DNA from 4 places in the Bacillus cereus group sp. RP43 genome. Region 2 is predicted to be linked to each of the others. Evidence: riboswitches for the same ligand, from Rfam matches in the RefSeq annotation. Region 2 holds a riboswitch; each other region holds the start of a gene.

Region 1 (3,144 bases), 510 kb from region 2:
TTTTTTAATTTTAATGTGAATGAAACCTCCTCTAAAACAGTACGTTGTGTAATCATATGATTTGGGTTTTGCATAACATACGAAATAACTTCGCCACGTTTACGGATAGACCACGTATTTATGTTTTCTCCAGCGAATGTAATTCTCCCATTTTTTGTTTTATTTATTCCTATTAGACTATGAGCTAGTGTCGATTTACCTGCTCCATTATGACCCAATAACGCTACTATTTCACCTTCTCTTATTGAAAGGTTTATATCTTCTAATGCTGTATGTTTGTTATTATACGAAAATGATAAATTTTCTATTTGACATACTTCTCTATTTTTATGTGTGTCTTCAAATGAAACTTGTTTCTGCATCCAATTCTTCATTACGCTATTAACTTTTTCATTACAGAGATTTTCAATTGGGAACAACAGGTTATTGTTATTGACAAAATTTAATTTCTTTAGAACTTCTATATAAATAGGTTCTCTTAGCCCGATATTTGGTAATATATTAGATGCTAATATTTTATCCGGTGAACCCATCGCAACAATTTCTCCTTCATCGATTAAAATAATTTTGTCTAAATCAAGGTTTAAAATTTCTTCTATTCGATGTTCAATAATTACAATTGTTTTATTATATTTCTCATGAATATCTTTAATGAGTTCTATAGTATTCAAACTACTTGCTGGATCTAAGTTAGCTAACGGTTCATCAAATAATAATATATCTGCATTTGTCGTTAGTAAACCTGCAAGAGAGACTGTCTGTTTTTGCCCTCCTGATAATTCATGAGGACTTTGTGCATGAAAATTCTGCATGTTTACTTTTTTTAAAGAATCATTAACAATTTTTTTCATTTCATTTTGATTTACACATTCGTTTTCTAATGAAAATGCTACATCTTCTTCGACAGTAAGACCAATAAATTGTGAATCTTGATCTTGTAATATTGTTCCTACATGTTTACTCTGTTCAAAAATACTTCCCTCTCTCGGATCCTTTCCAGCTATTAAAATATTACCAGTACTAATCCCTTCGTAAGAAAATGGGATTAGCCCATTAATACAATGAGCTAATGTTGACTTACCTGAACCACTTCTTCCAGCTATTAGTACCTTTTCCCCAGGATATATATGAAATGTAATTTCTTTTAAAGTAGGCTGTGCGGCATGCCCATATTGAAAGGTAAATTGTTCAAAAGATATAATTGGTTGCATGTATACATCCCTACTTTTCAATTTTTAAATGTGTATGTTTCTTATTTGCTTTAGCTAGACCAATCGTGATTGGTAATCCAAGAACTAAAAATACGATAATGTCTGAAATGGTTGCTCCTAGTACTTGTATAACGATTTTGTCAAACGGTTCTCCCATCACAATAATATCGAATGCACCCGCAAATATAATGGCAATGACAATTCCAACTAACCCCGCTATTGCAAAATAAGAAATATCACGGTTATTATACGCTCCATTTTTTACACTGAAACCAGTTCTTTTTTGTATAAGACCCATTGAAAATCCGATAATCCCCGAACTAAACACCCATCCCCACCAAATACCCCAACCAGCGATTGTATCTGTAACGGTATGGCCAATAAGCCCTATTAATAGTCCTGCTACTGGGCCAAATAACGCACCAAAAACTGTTAATATAGCCAATGCTGGTTTAATAAATGTATTGGGTGCGATAGAAAATCCCCAAAGCCCTAATATCCCGTATAAAGCTGCTCCAATTCCGATTGCTACTACTAGTTTTGTCGTTAATTTGTTCATTACAATTCTCCTCTCCTATTATCCCGCTTTTAATACTCTATATTTATTTTGAAAATGAATTATGCATCGACACTTCCTTTCTATACAACAAAAAATGACCCCTTAAATTAAGAGGTCATTTTCTTTCACGTACAAGAATCCTCTTATCTTTCAAAAGACATATAAATGTCCTCTGCGGAATTAGCACCTTCCTATGCATTTACATAGGGGTTGCTGAGGCTTCGTAGGGCCGTTCCCTCTACCTCTCTGGATAAGTATGTATTTGTAATCTGTATTATGGCACTAACAATTAAAAAATTCAACACTTTGCTTAATTTTTTTATTTTTCTATAAATAGTTCACTTAAATCATTGTATTCTTATCGGAATTATGAAATAATGAATTCAAAATTGTTACGGGAGGAATACATGATGAAAGTTATTGGCCTAATTGGCGGACTAAGTTGGGAATCAACATCGTTATACTATAAACATATAAATACACTAACCCTCTCTCAATATGAACAAAATGCGAAGCTTGTTTTATATAGCATGGACTTTGGTGAGGTAACTACATTATTACAAAATCATCAATATGAAGAAGTGAAAAATGAGTTAGTCACAGTAGCCAAAAAGGTAGAAAACTCTGGGGCTGAATGTTTACTAATGTGTTCTAATACTGTACATCTATTTGCTGAGGAAGTAGAACAAGCAATATCAATCCCACTTCTTCATATCGGTGATGTAAGTGCTAAAGAAATGGTAGAACAGAATATAAAACGTATCGGACTATTAGGAACAAAACAAACGATGGAACAAGATTTCTATACATCACGACTAGCAAAATATAACATTGAGACAATTATCCCAAATGACGAAGAAAGAACTTTTATCCATCACGTCATATTAAACGAATTAAGTAGAGGCATTATTTCAGAAACTTCAAGAGAGAAACTAATACAAATTACCAATTCATTAATTCAAAACGGTGCGGAAGGTATATTACTAGGCTGTACTGAAATACCATTGCTTATTTCCCAAAATGACCTTACTGTTCCTGTTTTTGATACTGCTTTTTTACATGCAAATACTGCTGTACAATTTGCTGGATAATAATATAAAAGCATAAAGGTAGATCCTCTATGCTTTTATATTGTCCGGACTATTTATTTAAAAGAGCATCAATAACTGCAATGGCTCTTTTGGAACCACCACACTCTAAAAAACTTTCATTCAGTTTTCGAATGCCATGTTTATACTTTTTATTTGAAAGAACGTCTGTTACCGCCTCTTTTAAAGTTTGCTCATTAACATGCTCTTTCAATAATCTATGTGCTGCCTCAAGCTCAGTTAATCTTTGCGCTATCATAGGTTGATCTTTATCATGCGGTATTAT
Region 2 (3,144 bases):
TCCCGTCTTTTTTTCTCTTCATTAAATACAAGCACTGGATCAAATTGTTCTTTATATAAATCAAGTAACGTAACAGAATGATTTGTTTCCCCAAGTCCTTTTTGCACATGCTTTAATATTGCTGCGTTAAAGCTTGAAGGACTAGGGTGAGCGTATATAATTAGTACGTTCACTACAAAGCAACTCCCCTCTACAGTTAAATCTTCCCTTTCTTTAACATCTTCTCTACGATTTGGACATTTTTCGAACTTTGTAACAAACGATTTAGCACTGTTAGTAACTCTTCTTTTTCTAAACCTTTCAGTTGTTCTTTAACTGTACTCTCACCAGCACCTTGAATATCATACACAACTGCAGCCATATGCTTACAATAATTTTCATACGGACACTCGCAGCTACTTTTTGTAAAATCAGTAAGGTCAATAATCACTTCATAGTTCCCTGCATTTCCAGTAACGAAAGCAAATACTTTCTTGTCTTGTATTTCAACATCTTCTACATGTCCCTCTTCATAATATTCATAACCTTTATCCATAATGTACTTTGGAATCCATTTCGTTATATCTTTTAATAAGTAAGCGTACATAACAACACCCCTTCCTTTAATTCCCTTTTGACTTCAAAAACCCTGCATGTTATTCTAATTACTGTCAAGTAGCGAGTCTACATGGCAAAACGACTGACACCTATTCGGCGAAGGTGTCTCTTTTCATTTGCAGCCGATATGAAGTGCCTCTTTCAGGCACATTCAATCTTTGACACTACACACTCAACACCATTCCCTTGTATCAGGCTGCTTTAGCAGTCTTTTACGCTACATACTTCAAAAAAAAGAGAGCTCAGCTCCCTTTTCCCGCTTTATAAAATACCCCTTTTTCAGCATAGCGATATTCATCATCAGCTAAAGTAATTTTCCCATCCAGTTTGAGTTCATCTAATAATCTTGATAAATAAAATTGATGTAACATTTTTTTAGTGAATTTTCCTTCATGATGCGAAACGATATGTTCTTGAATATCTAACAATGATATTGGCTTATCTTGCTCTATCATATATTCATAAACTGTACTACGCAGTTTTACGTATTTTTCGAGTGTCACAGTACTTCGCAACCCCTTTCTTCTTATTATATGTTTTCGTAATCGGTTTTTTTGCAACAAAAAAACCTCTCCGATAAGAAGAAGTTACGTATATCTTCGTCTTATCTCCCAGAACAAATATGTTCTGCTGGAATTAGCACCTGCATCGCGGTTGCTGGGTTTCATCGGGCCAGTCCCTCCACCTCTCTGGATAAGAAAATATTCACTTTAAATTTAACTATACGTAATTTGATTATAATTGTCAAATAAATATAATAAATTATATTTTCTTCTTTATTGTTCATACTACAAAAAGATGTACAAAAGGAGGCTACTACGTTGCAAAAGAATGCTCGTGGATACGTACAAGATTCTTTTCATTCATTACAAGAAGCGAAACATTGTTTAGAAGATGCATTACAAACTGTTGAAGAAGATTTTAATCGTGCACGTATTGAACAATCCCTTTACGCTGTAGAGCAAGCATTACAAAGATGTGATTATACCGTTCACATCTTAGAACAAGAATGAAAACTTCCCATCAAAAGATGGGAAGTTTTTTCAAATGGCATACTTCATCATTATTGCCGTTATGATTAAAAAATATACAGAATTAACAATTTCTAGAATCCCTACTTTTAATATAGAAATCTTTTTGCCATACAACATAATGGCCCGAATTACACTTGGTACAAATATGAGTGAACACCATGGATTTATAGCAAATACAATTACCGTTAATACAATATGATATCCCCAAGATATAAAACGATACTTCGGATTATTTTTTTCACGAATCATCGTTTTCACATAAAACGTACTTCCTAAAAAATATAGAAATGAAATAAGCGCAATGAATAATGCTGTTTTATCTATGAATTTCATTGAGAAATAATAACTGATTAAACCACCTATACAAAACACTATAATCGCGCAAATGTCATTTAGTAATGCTCGTTCATTTTTTTGACGAGCGTAATACATATTTATAATAAACAATGGAATCATTAATACTGCGAATAAAAGAATTCGCCATTCATATAATAAAGAAATCATCCCAAATACAAATGCAATGATAAAATAAACAATGGCAGCGTGTAGAAATTCTTTTTTTCGTCTTTGCCTTATGTACATGAGAAATGGATAAGTAGCTAGATAGATAAAGAACCAGGCTAAAAACAATGGGATATGATAAAAAGTAGGTTTACCAAGTAATACACTTAATAGAAATGGTATGACAAGCATCGCCCATGCTCCATGTTGCTTCGGAATAACTAACTTCATTAACTATACACCTCCCTCTTGAAAATAGTTCTCACCTACTATTATACAAATAATTTCATATAATAACGGATATATATTGAATCTATTTTTTGACAATAAAAAATGCTTCTTACAATATGTAAGAAGCATGAAAGAGGCAAACGAATATGTAAGTCGCGACCCTACCTTATATGAGTATGCTTTTCTATGTCACGTTATGCTCATCTAATATACCGTATTTCTTTTTAAATCTTGTGAGGATCGTAATCCATGACGTGCTAAATAACAGAAGGAAAATAACATTCGATATCGCGTGACTCAGATCAAAGTAAAAACTTGCGACATAGTAAGCAATAACTGTTTCCCACGTTGCTTCCTGTATAAAACCAAGAAGACCCCAGAAATTCATAATCCAGCCAAATAGAAATCCAACGGCAAATCCATATATGAGTCGTCCCCATAGTTTTTTCATCAAAAATGTATTTCGGAGTAATCCTGCTATAAAACCGATCATGCCCCAAGAGAACATTTGCCACGGAGTCCACGGACCTTGTCCTAAAAAAATATTAGATACAATGGCCGCCGTTGCCCCAATCATAAAGCCAGTTTCACTTCCAAAAACAATTGCAGAAACGATAATAACAAAAGAAGTCGGTTGTACACTCGGTAATATCGAAAATGGTACCCTGCTAACCGCTGCAATAGCCGCTAACACAGCAACGATAACAATTTCACGTGAAACAAACGCCCTCCTTTCAAAACGGAAGTAGAAAGGTAACATAATGACAGCTAATAAAAACAA
Region 3 (3,144 bases), 2.0 Mb from region 2:
TTGCCGCAGCTCCAAGCATCGGTAATAATAAATTGAGCGGGAAAAACATGAGCAATAGTAATGTTATAGCTATTGGTTTTTTTAATGCATAGCTTGAAATAGCTGTCGTGACGATGGCTACAGAAGCTATTGGATCTATAGGGATAATAGAAGCTATAGCATATCCGATACTTGATCCAGCAAATATAATTGGGAAAATATGTCCGCCGCGCCAACCCGTATTTAAACAAACGGCAGTAATACATAATTTTAAAACCCCTGAAAGAAGTAGTACCCAGAAGGACAAATGGCTCCATTCAACGACTAAATCTTTTAATTGATGTTCCCCTGAAAATAACGTATACGGGAGAAAAGTTCCTGTAACTCCTAATAAAATACCGCCTATAATTCCAAGTGATACCTTGTATTCCCTGAAGGGATGGATTAATTTCTCTAATGCGAATTCTAATTTGAAATAAAAGAAACCAACTATAACACCAATGCTAGCAAGTGGTAGAAAGGCGATCCATTCATTAAGAGCAAGAGACCCTTCCCCAAAATCAACAATAAAGGATCCACGATTATCGAGTTTACTAAGCAATAAGTAAACGGAAAAACCGGCAAAAGTGGTAGCTAAATATACAATTGCTTTTTTTCCTTTCGAAAATTCATTAATTTGCTCACCCTCATTTTCATTCGGAGCTAAGTAACCGAATAATGGTGCATTAAAAATTACACTTAAAGTAGCACCAATTCCAACCTCTGTTAGTTCATTCATTCCCTTTAAAGCAAAATTAAAGCGATCTCCTACCCATGTACAAAGTCCACCGATAATTCCAACAAGTGCTGCTTCTGGGCCTAAACTAGCTCCAAATATTAAAACGATAATCGCAGTTAAAGTAGCTTTATGTACAAAACTGTATTCGATTCTACCTGTTTTTTTATATTCAGCCATCACTTCGGGCATAAGACGTGGATATGTACCGAAGTATTTTTGTGTTAAACCAACGAGGATACCACCGATGATTGTTACACAAATGGTGTAATAAGGCGGAGAAGAGAAAATAGTAGGTAAGTATCCCCAAATAAAGTGAATTCCGATATTTATTGTAACTAAAAATAACCAGACTGTAGCTCCTACTATAGAGCCTAAAAGAATGCCATATAGGACGAGTATATAGTGCATGTCCTTTTTATTTGTCATGTTGTACCTCCGTTATGTAAGTTTTCATGTAGAAAGGATTAAAAATGCTAGTGTGAAATGAATGGAATATATATAGTATCTTTTTGAGGGTTTGGCTTATTCAATATATTGAAATCTCATGAAAATTTGAAACAAACGCGGTTAAACCACTTATTTAATTCTATATATTGATCGGAGTTTTTAAAAGGTCTTTTTCAAATGAATATGGAATATATTTCTTTTGTTGTTTAAATTAAATTCCTCTCATTTAATTTAGAACATTCAGAAAAACTATTTGACATCAGGAAATTATTGCTATAAAATCAACGGTAATTGCATAGTCTTATCAAGAAAAGGTGGAGGGACAGGCCCGATGAAACCTTGGCAACAGCCGTATAACGGAATTGTGCCAAATCCTGCAGGTAATAATCCTGAGAGATAAGAAAGAACCTTAGAGCGTGTTTTCAAACTGCTCCTTTCTTGTTTTCAGGGAAGGAGCAGTTTTTTATTTTGCATAAAAGAAAGGAGAATGAGAGATGGGAGAATCATGGGGGAAAGGAACGATTTGTGTGCAAGGTGGCTATACGCCAAAAAATGGTGAGCCGCGTGTTTTGCCACTTTATCAAAGTACAACGTATAAATACGATACGTCAGATGATTTAGCAGCACTATTTAATTTAGAGGCAGAAGGATATATATATACGCGTATTGGAAATCCTACTCTAGCTGCATTTGAGCAGAAGTTATCAGATTTAGAAGGCGGTGTAGGGGCTGTTGCAACAGCTTCTGGGCAGGCAGCTATTATGCTTGCGGTTTTAAATATTTGCAGTAGTGGAGACCATTTACTTTGTTCTTCAACTGTTTACGGAGGAACGTTTAATTTATTTGGAGTGAGTTTGCGTAAGCTTGGTATCGATGTTACGTTCTTTAATCCTAATTTAACGGCAGATGAAATTGTGGCACTTGCTAATGATAAGACAAAACTCGTTTATGCAGAGTCATTAGGAAATCCAGCAATGAACGTTTTGAATTTCAAAGAACTTTCAACGGCAGCAAAAGAATTAGAAGTACCTTTTATCGTTGATAATACATTAGCGACGCCTTATTTATGCCAGGCGTTTGAACATGGGGCAAATATCATTGTCCATTCTACAACGAAATATATTGATGGCCATGCAAGTTCTCTAGGCGGCATTGTAATAGATGGAGGGAACTTCGATTGGACAAATGGAAAATACCCTGAGCTTGTCGAACCGGATCCGAGTTATCACGGCGTAAGCTATGTTCAAAATTTTGGAGCAGCAGCGTATATTGTGAAAGCACGCGTTCAGTTATTAAGAGACTACGGAAACTGTATGAGCCCATTCAATGCATATATTAGCAACATTGGCCTTGAAACATTGCATTTACGAATGGAGCGTCATAGTGAAAATGCTCTCGAAGTTGCTAAGTGGCTTGCTAATCATGATCGCATTGAATGGGTGAATTATCCAGGGTTAGATAGTAATGAAAATTACTCGTTAGCACAAAAGTATTTGAAAAAAGGTGCTAGTGGAGTTTTAACATTTGGTATTAAGGGCGGATTAGAAGCAGCAAAAGAATTTATCGCAAATGTAAAGCTTGCAACTCTTGTAACGCATGTAGCTGACGCAAGAACTTGTGTAATCCATCCTGCTAGTACGACGCACAGACAATTAAGCACAGAAAATCAGCGTTTAGCTGGTGTTACATCTGATTTAATCCGTTTATCGGTCGGTATAGAAGATGTTTCTGATATTATTGCAGATTTAGAAGCGGCGCTAGTCGGAGGCAAACAACATGCCGATCATAATTGATAAAGATTTACCAGCTCGCAAAGTATTGCAGAAGGAAAATATTTTTGTAATGACGAAGGAGCGAGCAGTAACACAAGATATACGTGCTTTGAAAATTGCTATATTAAATTTAATGCCTACAAAACAAGAAACAGAGGCGCAATTACT
Region 4 (3,144 bases), 2.7 Mb from region 2:
AAACGTTACACCTAAGATTAATGGAGCCAACGCTTCTGGCACGAGGATTTCAAAAACAATTCTAAGCGGTGAAGCCCCCATTGCTTGTGCTGCTTCAATTACTCCTTTCGGAACAGAAACAAGATTTGTTTCAACCATTCTCGCAATACCAATTGAAGCAACTAACGTCATTGGGAAGATTGCTGCTGCTGTTCCAATCGTCGTTCCAATAACACTTCTTGTTATCGGGCTTAAAGCTACTAAAAAGATAATGAATGGAACCGGACGAATTGTATTAATCACGATATTAAGAATAGAAAAGACCCATTTATTTTCTAAAAAGTTCCCTTTGCGCGTTACATATAAAAGTAAACCTAGAGGTATACCTAGTATTGTGGCAAATATAAGGGTTACAATTACCATTAAGAGGGTATCCCCTGTCGCATCTAATATGCGAGGCCAAAAAACACTCCAATCAACTCGCATGAGCTTCTACCTCCTTCAGCTGCACTTGCAGTCTTAGATGTTGTAATGCTTTTTGAATTTCTTTCTGTTCACCTTGTAGTTCTACAAGAAGATTTCCAAATAAAACATTTTGGAGTTCAATAATATTTCCGTAAAGAACATTTACATCAACGTTATAATTTTTCGCAATATACGATAGTACAGGCTGCCCTGTCTCTTCACCAGTAAAAGTCAGGCGGTAAATCTGGCCCCCGTTTTGAATTTTTGCTAGAACACTTTCTGGTAAATGATCATTAATAACAGAGCGTACAAAATTTTGAGTTGTTTTTGTTTTTGGCTGTGTAAAAACGTCAAACAGTTTTCCTTCTTCAATAACTTTTCCTTTTTCCATAACAGCTACACGATGACAAATTTCTTTCACAACGTGCATTTCATGTGTAATAAGTAGAATCGTTAAATTGTACTCTCTATTTACTTTCTTTAATAAATTTAAGATTTCTGTTGTTGTTTCCGGATCTAAAGCTGATGTTGCCTCATCACATATGAGAATATCCGGTGATGTCGCAAGTGCTCTTGCAATCCCAACACGCTGCTTTTGCCCACCTGATAACTGTTCTGGATAATAGTTCGCTTTATCTTCCAAACCAACAAATTTTAGTAGTTCATTCACTCTTTCTTTTATCTCATTCTTCGGCAATTTCGCTAACCTTAATGGATAAGCAATGTTCCCAAACACTGTTCTTGAATTAAATAGATTAAAGCTTTGAAAAATCATCCCAATTCTTTGTCTTAGTTTCCGTAACTCCTTCGTCGATAATGCTGTAATATCTTTATCGTCTATTGAAATTGTTCCTGCAGTTGGTCGTTCTAACATATTTACTAAACGTAATAACGTACTCTTTCCAGCACCACTAAATCCGATAATGCCAAAAATTTCGCCCTTTTCAACTGATAATGTTACATCCTCCACCGCATGAACAGATTGCCCACCTGATTCATATACTTTACTTACATTGTTAAAAGAAATCATTTTCTTCCCTCCTATATGCTGTAAAACTTGAAGTAGAGCTTTCGAGGTAAAATAAAAAGTGCTCTCCTTCTTATCACTTGTAAAAGATAAGAAGGAGAGCACTTATATGTACTCGTTCACATCTTCTCATCTTCCAAGCTTACTTTAAGCTTGCTGGAATTAGCACGGTATTAAAAAACCCGTTGCTGAGGTATCGTAGGGCCAGTCCCTCCACCTCTCTGGATAAGAGTGTATCGATTTAATTGTCATTTAATTAATTCTCATTATAGAACTCAGAATAATAAGAGTCAATACATTTTTCGGAAAAATATTAATTATTTCTCTATTAAAATTTTCAAATAAAAAAACCACAATACAATATTGATTTTTTAAGTTATGTAAAATTCTTAACCCTCATATTTTTAAAAAGGGAAACCTTCTCTATTAATTGAATAACAGTATTTGAATATGAAATCGGAGGAAGATAAATATATGAAAACAGCCCTTTTGCTCGTCGATATTCAAAATGATTATTTTCCAAATGGAAAGATGGAATTACGTAATCCAGTAGAAGCAAGTGAATATACTAGTCAGCTACTACAACATTTTAGAATACGAAACGAACCTATTTTTCATATCCAGCATGTAGCTATAAAAGATAGCGCTACTTTTTTCCTACCCAATACAGAAGGTGTCCATATTCACGAAAATGTCCGTCCACTTAGAGAGGAAACCGTTATCCTTAAACATTATCCAAATAGCTTCCGAGAAACTGATCTTCTAGAACAATTACAACGTTCAGGAATTGAGCACGTCGTAATATGCGGGATGATGACCCATATGTGTATTGATGCTACAGTAAGAGCTGCTTTTGATTTTGGCCTTCACTGTACCGTAATACACGATGCTTGTGCTACAAAAGATCTTTCATTTAAGAATGCTACTATACCAGCTGTTTATATTCATAATACAATTTTGGCAAGTTTAAATGGAGTATACGCCAATGTAATGAGTACAGAAGAGTTTTTAGCGACCTAAAAAAAACACTCCTTTCAGTGAGCAAAACCGAAAGGAGTGTTCTCTTGTCTAACCATAGATTTTCTTTCAAATTGTATTATACAGGAAATTCTAAAAATGAATACTAAAAAATATGACTAATAAGTCAATTTTTCTCGCTGTTTTGTTTCTATTTTCATGTTTATCCCGATATTAATAGGGTTTAGCTAGTTCTAACCACCGAATGGTAATATATGGTTTGTTTTTAGTTCTTTAGAAAATTTATTGTTTATTAATTTTATTTTAGCTTAGTGGAAAATGAAAAAACATATATAAAATAGACAATATACAATTAATTTGCAGACCAATTTATGCTTTAATCCACATATAGAGAGTTTTTCAAAAAAGAGATCTTCGCAGACTGCGAAGATCTCTTCTACTATTTCTTATAAAGTTTCAGAAGTAGTTTTTGCTTGCATGTGAAGTGCTAAGTAGTCAGGGCCACCAGCTTTAGAGTCTGTACCAGACATGTTAAAGCCACCGAATGGTTGGTAACCTACGATTGCACCAGTACATCCACGGTTGAAGTATAAGTTACCAACGTGGAAGTCTTCACGTGCTTTTTCAATATGGTCACGGTTGTTAGTAACAACTGCTCCTGTTAAACCGTATTCTGTATTGTTTGCAATTGCAAG

The links. Region 2 has a riboswitch for S-adenosylmethionine ahead of QCI75_RS10935 (hypothetical protein). Riboswitches for the same ligand answer to the same signal wherever they lie in the genome.
Positions count from the first base shown of each region.
Region 1: linked by a shared signal. The riboswitch ahead of QCI75_RS13730 (ECF-type riboflavin transporter substrate-binding protein) and the one ahead of QCI75_RS10935 (hypothetical protein) in region 2 are both predicted to bind S-adenosylmethionine.
Region 3: linked by a shared signal. The riboswitch ahead of QCI75_RS00475 (bifunctional O-acetylhomoserine aminocarboxypropyltransferase/cysteine synthase) and the one ahead of QCI75_RS10935 (hypothetical protein) in region 2 are both predicted to bind S-adenosylmethionine.
Region 4: linked by a shared signal. The riboswitch ahead of QCI75_RS25000 (methionine ABC transporter ATP-binding protein) and the one ahead of QCI75_RS10935 (hypothetical protein) in region 2 are both predicted to bind S-adenosylmethionine.

Region 1 is NZ_JARVHQ010000001.1:2,590,876-2,594,019, reverse strand. Features, by position in the region: gene QCI75_RS13735 (energy-coupling factor transporter ATPase) at 1-1,211, opposite strand, end outside; gene QCI75_RS13730 (ECF-type riboflavin transporter substrate-binding protein) at 1,222-1,770, opposite strand; SAM riboswitch class I at 1,911-2,027, opposite strand; gene QCI75_RS13725 (aspartate/glutamate racemase family protein) at 2,178-2,861, shown strand; gene QCI75_RS13720 (macrolide family glycosyltransferase) at 2,911-3,144, opposite strand, start outside.
Region 2 is NZ_JARVHQ010000001.1:2,081,038-2,084,181, reverse strand. Features, by position in the region: gene QCI75_RS10945 (NAD(P)H-dependent oxidoreductase) at 1-173, opposite strand, end outside; gene QCI75_RS10940 (SWIM zinc finger family protein) at 197-586, opposite strand; gene QCI75_RS10935 (hypothetical protein) at 840-1,160, opposite strand; SAM riboswitch class I at 1,199-1,297, opposite strand; gene QCI75_RS10930 (hypothetical protein) at 1,419-1,610, shown strand; gene QCI75_RS10925 (YwiC-like family protein) at 1,641-2,363, opposite strand; gene QCI75_RS10920 (ECF transporter S component) at 2,548-3,144, opposite strand, start outside.
Region 3 is NZ_JARVHQ010000001.1:99,303-102,446, forward strand. Features, by position in the region: gene QCI75_RS00470 (chloride channel protein) at 1-1,183, opposite strand, end outside; SAM riboswitch class I at 1,503-1,607, shown strand; gene QCI75_RS00475 (bifunctional O-acetylhomoserine aminocarboxypropyltransferase/cysteine synthase) at 1,699-2,997, shown strand; gene metA (homoserine O-acetyltransferase MetA) at 2,981-3,144, shown strand, end outside.
Region 4 is NZ_JARVHQ010000001.1:4,820,217-4,823,360, forward strand. Features, by position in the region: gene QCI75_RS24995 (methionine ABC transporter permease) at 1-465, opposite strand, end outside; gene QCI75_RS25000 (methionine ABC transporter ATP-binding protein) at 455-1,474, opposite strand; SAM riboswitch class I at 1,598-1,703, opposite strand; gene QCI75_RS25005 (cysteine hydrolase family protein) at 1,946-2,491, shown strand; gene pruA (L-glutamate gamma-semialdehyde dehydrogenase) at 2,896-3,144, opposite strand, start outside.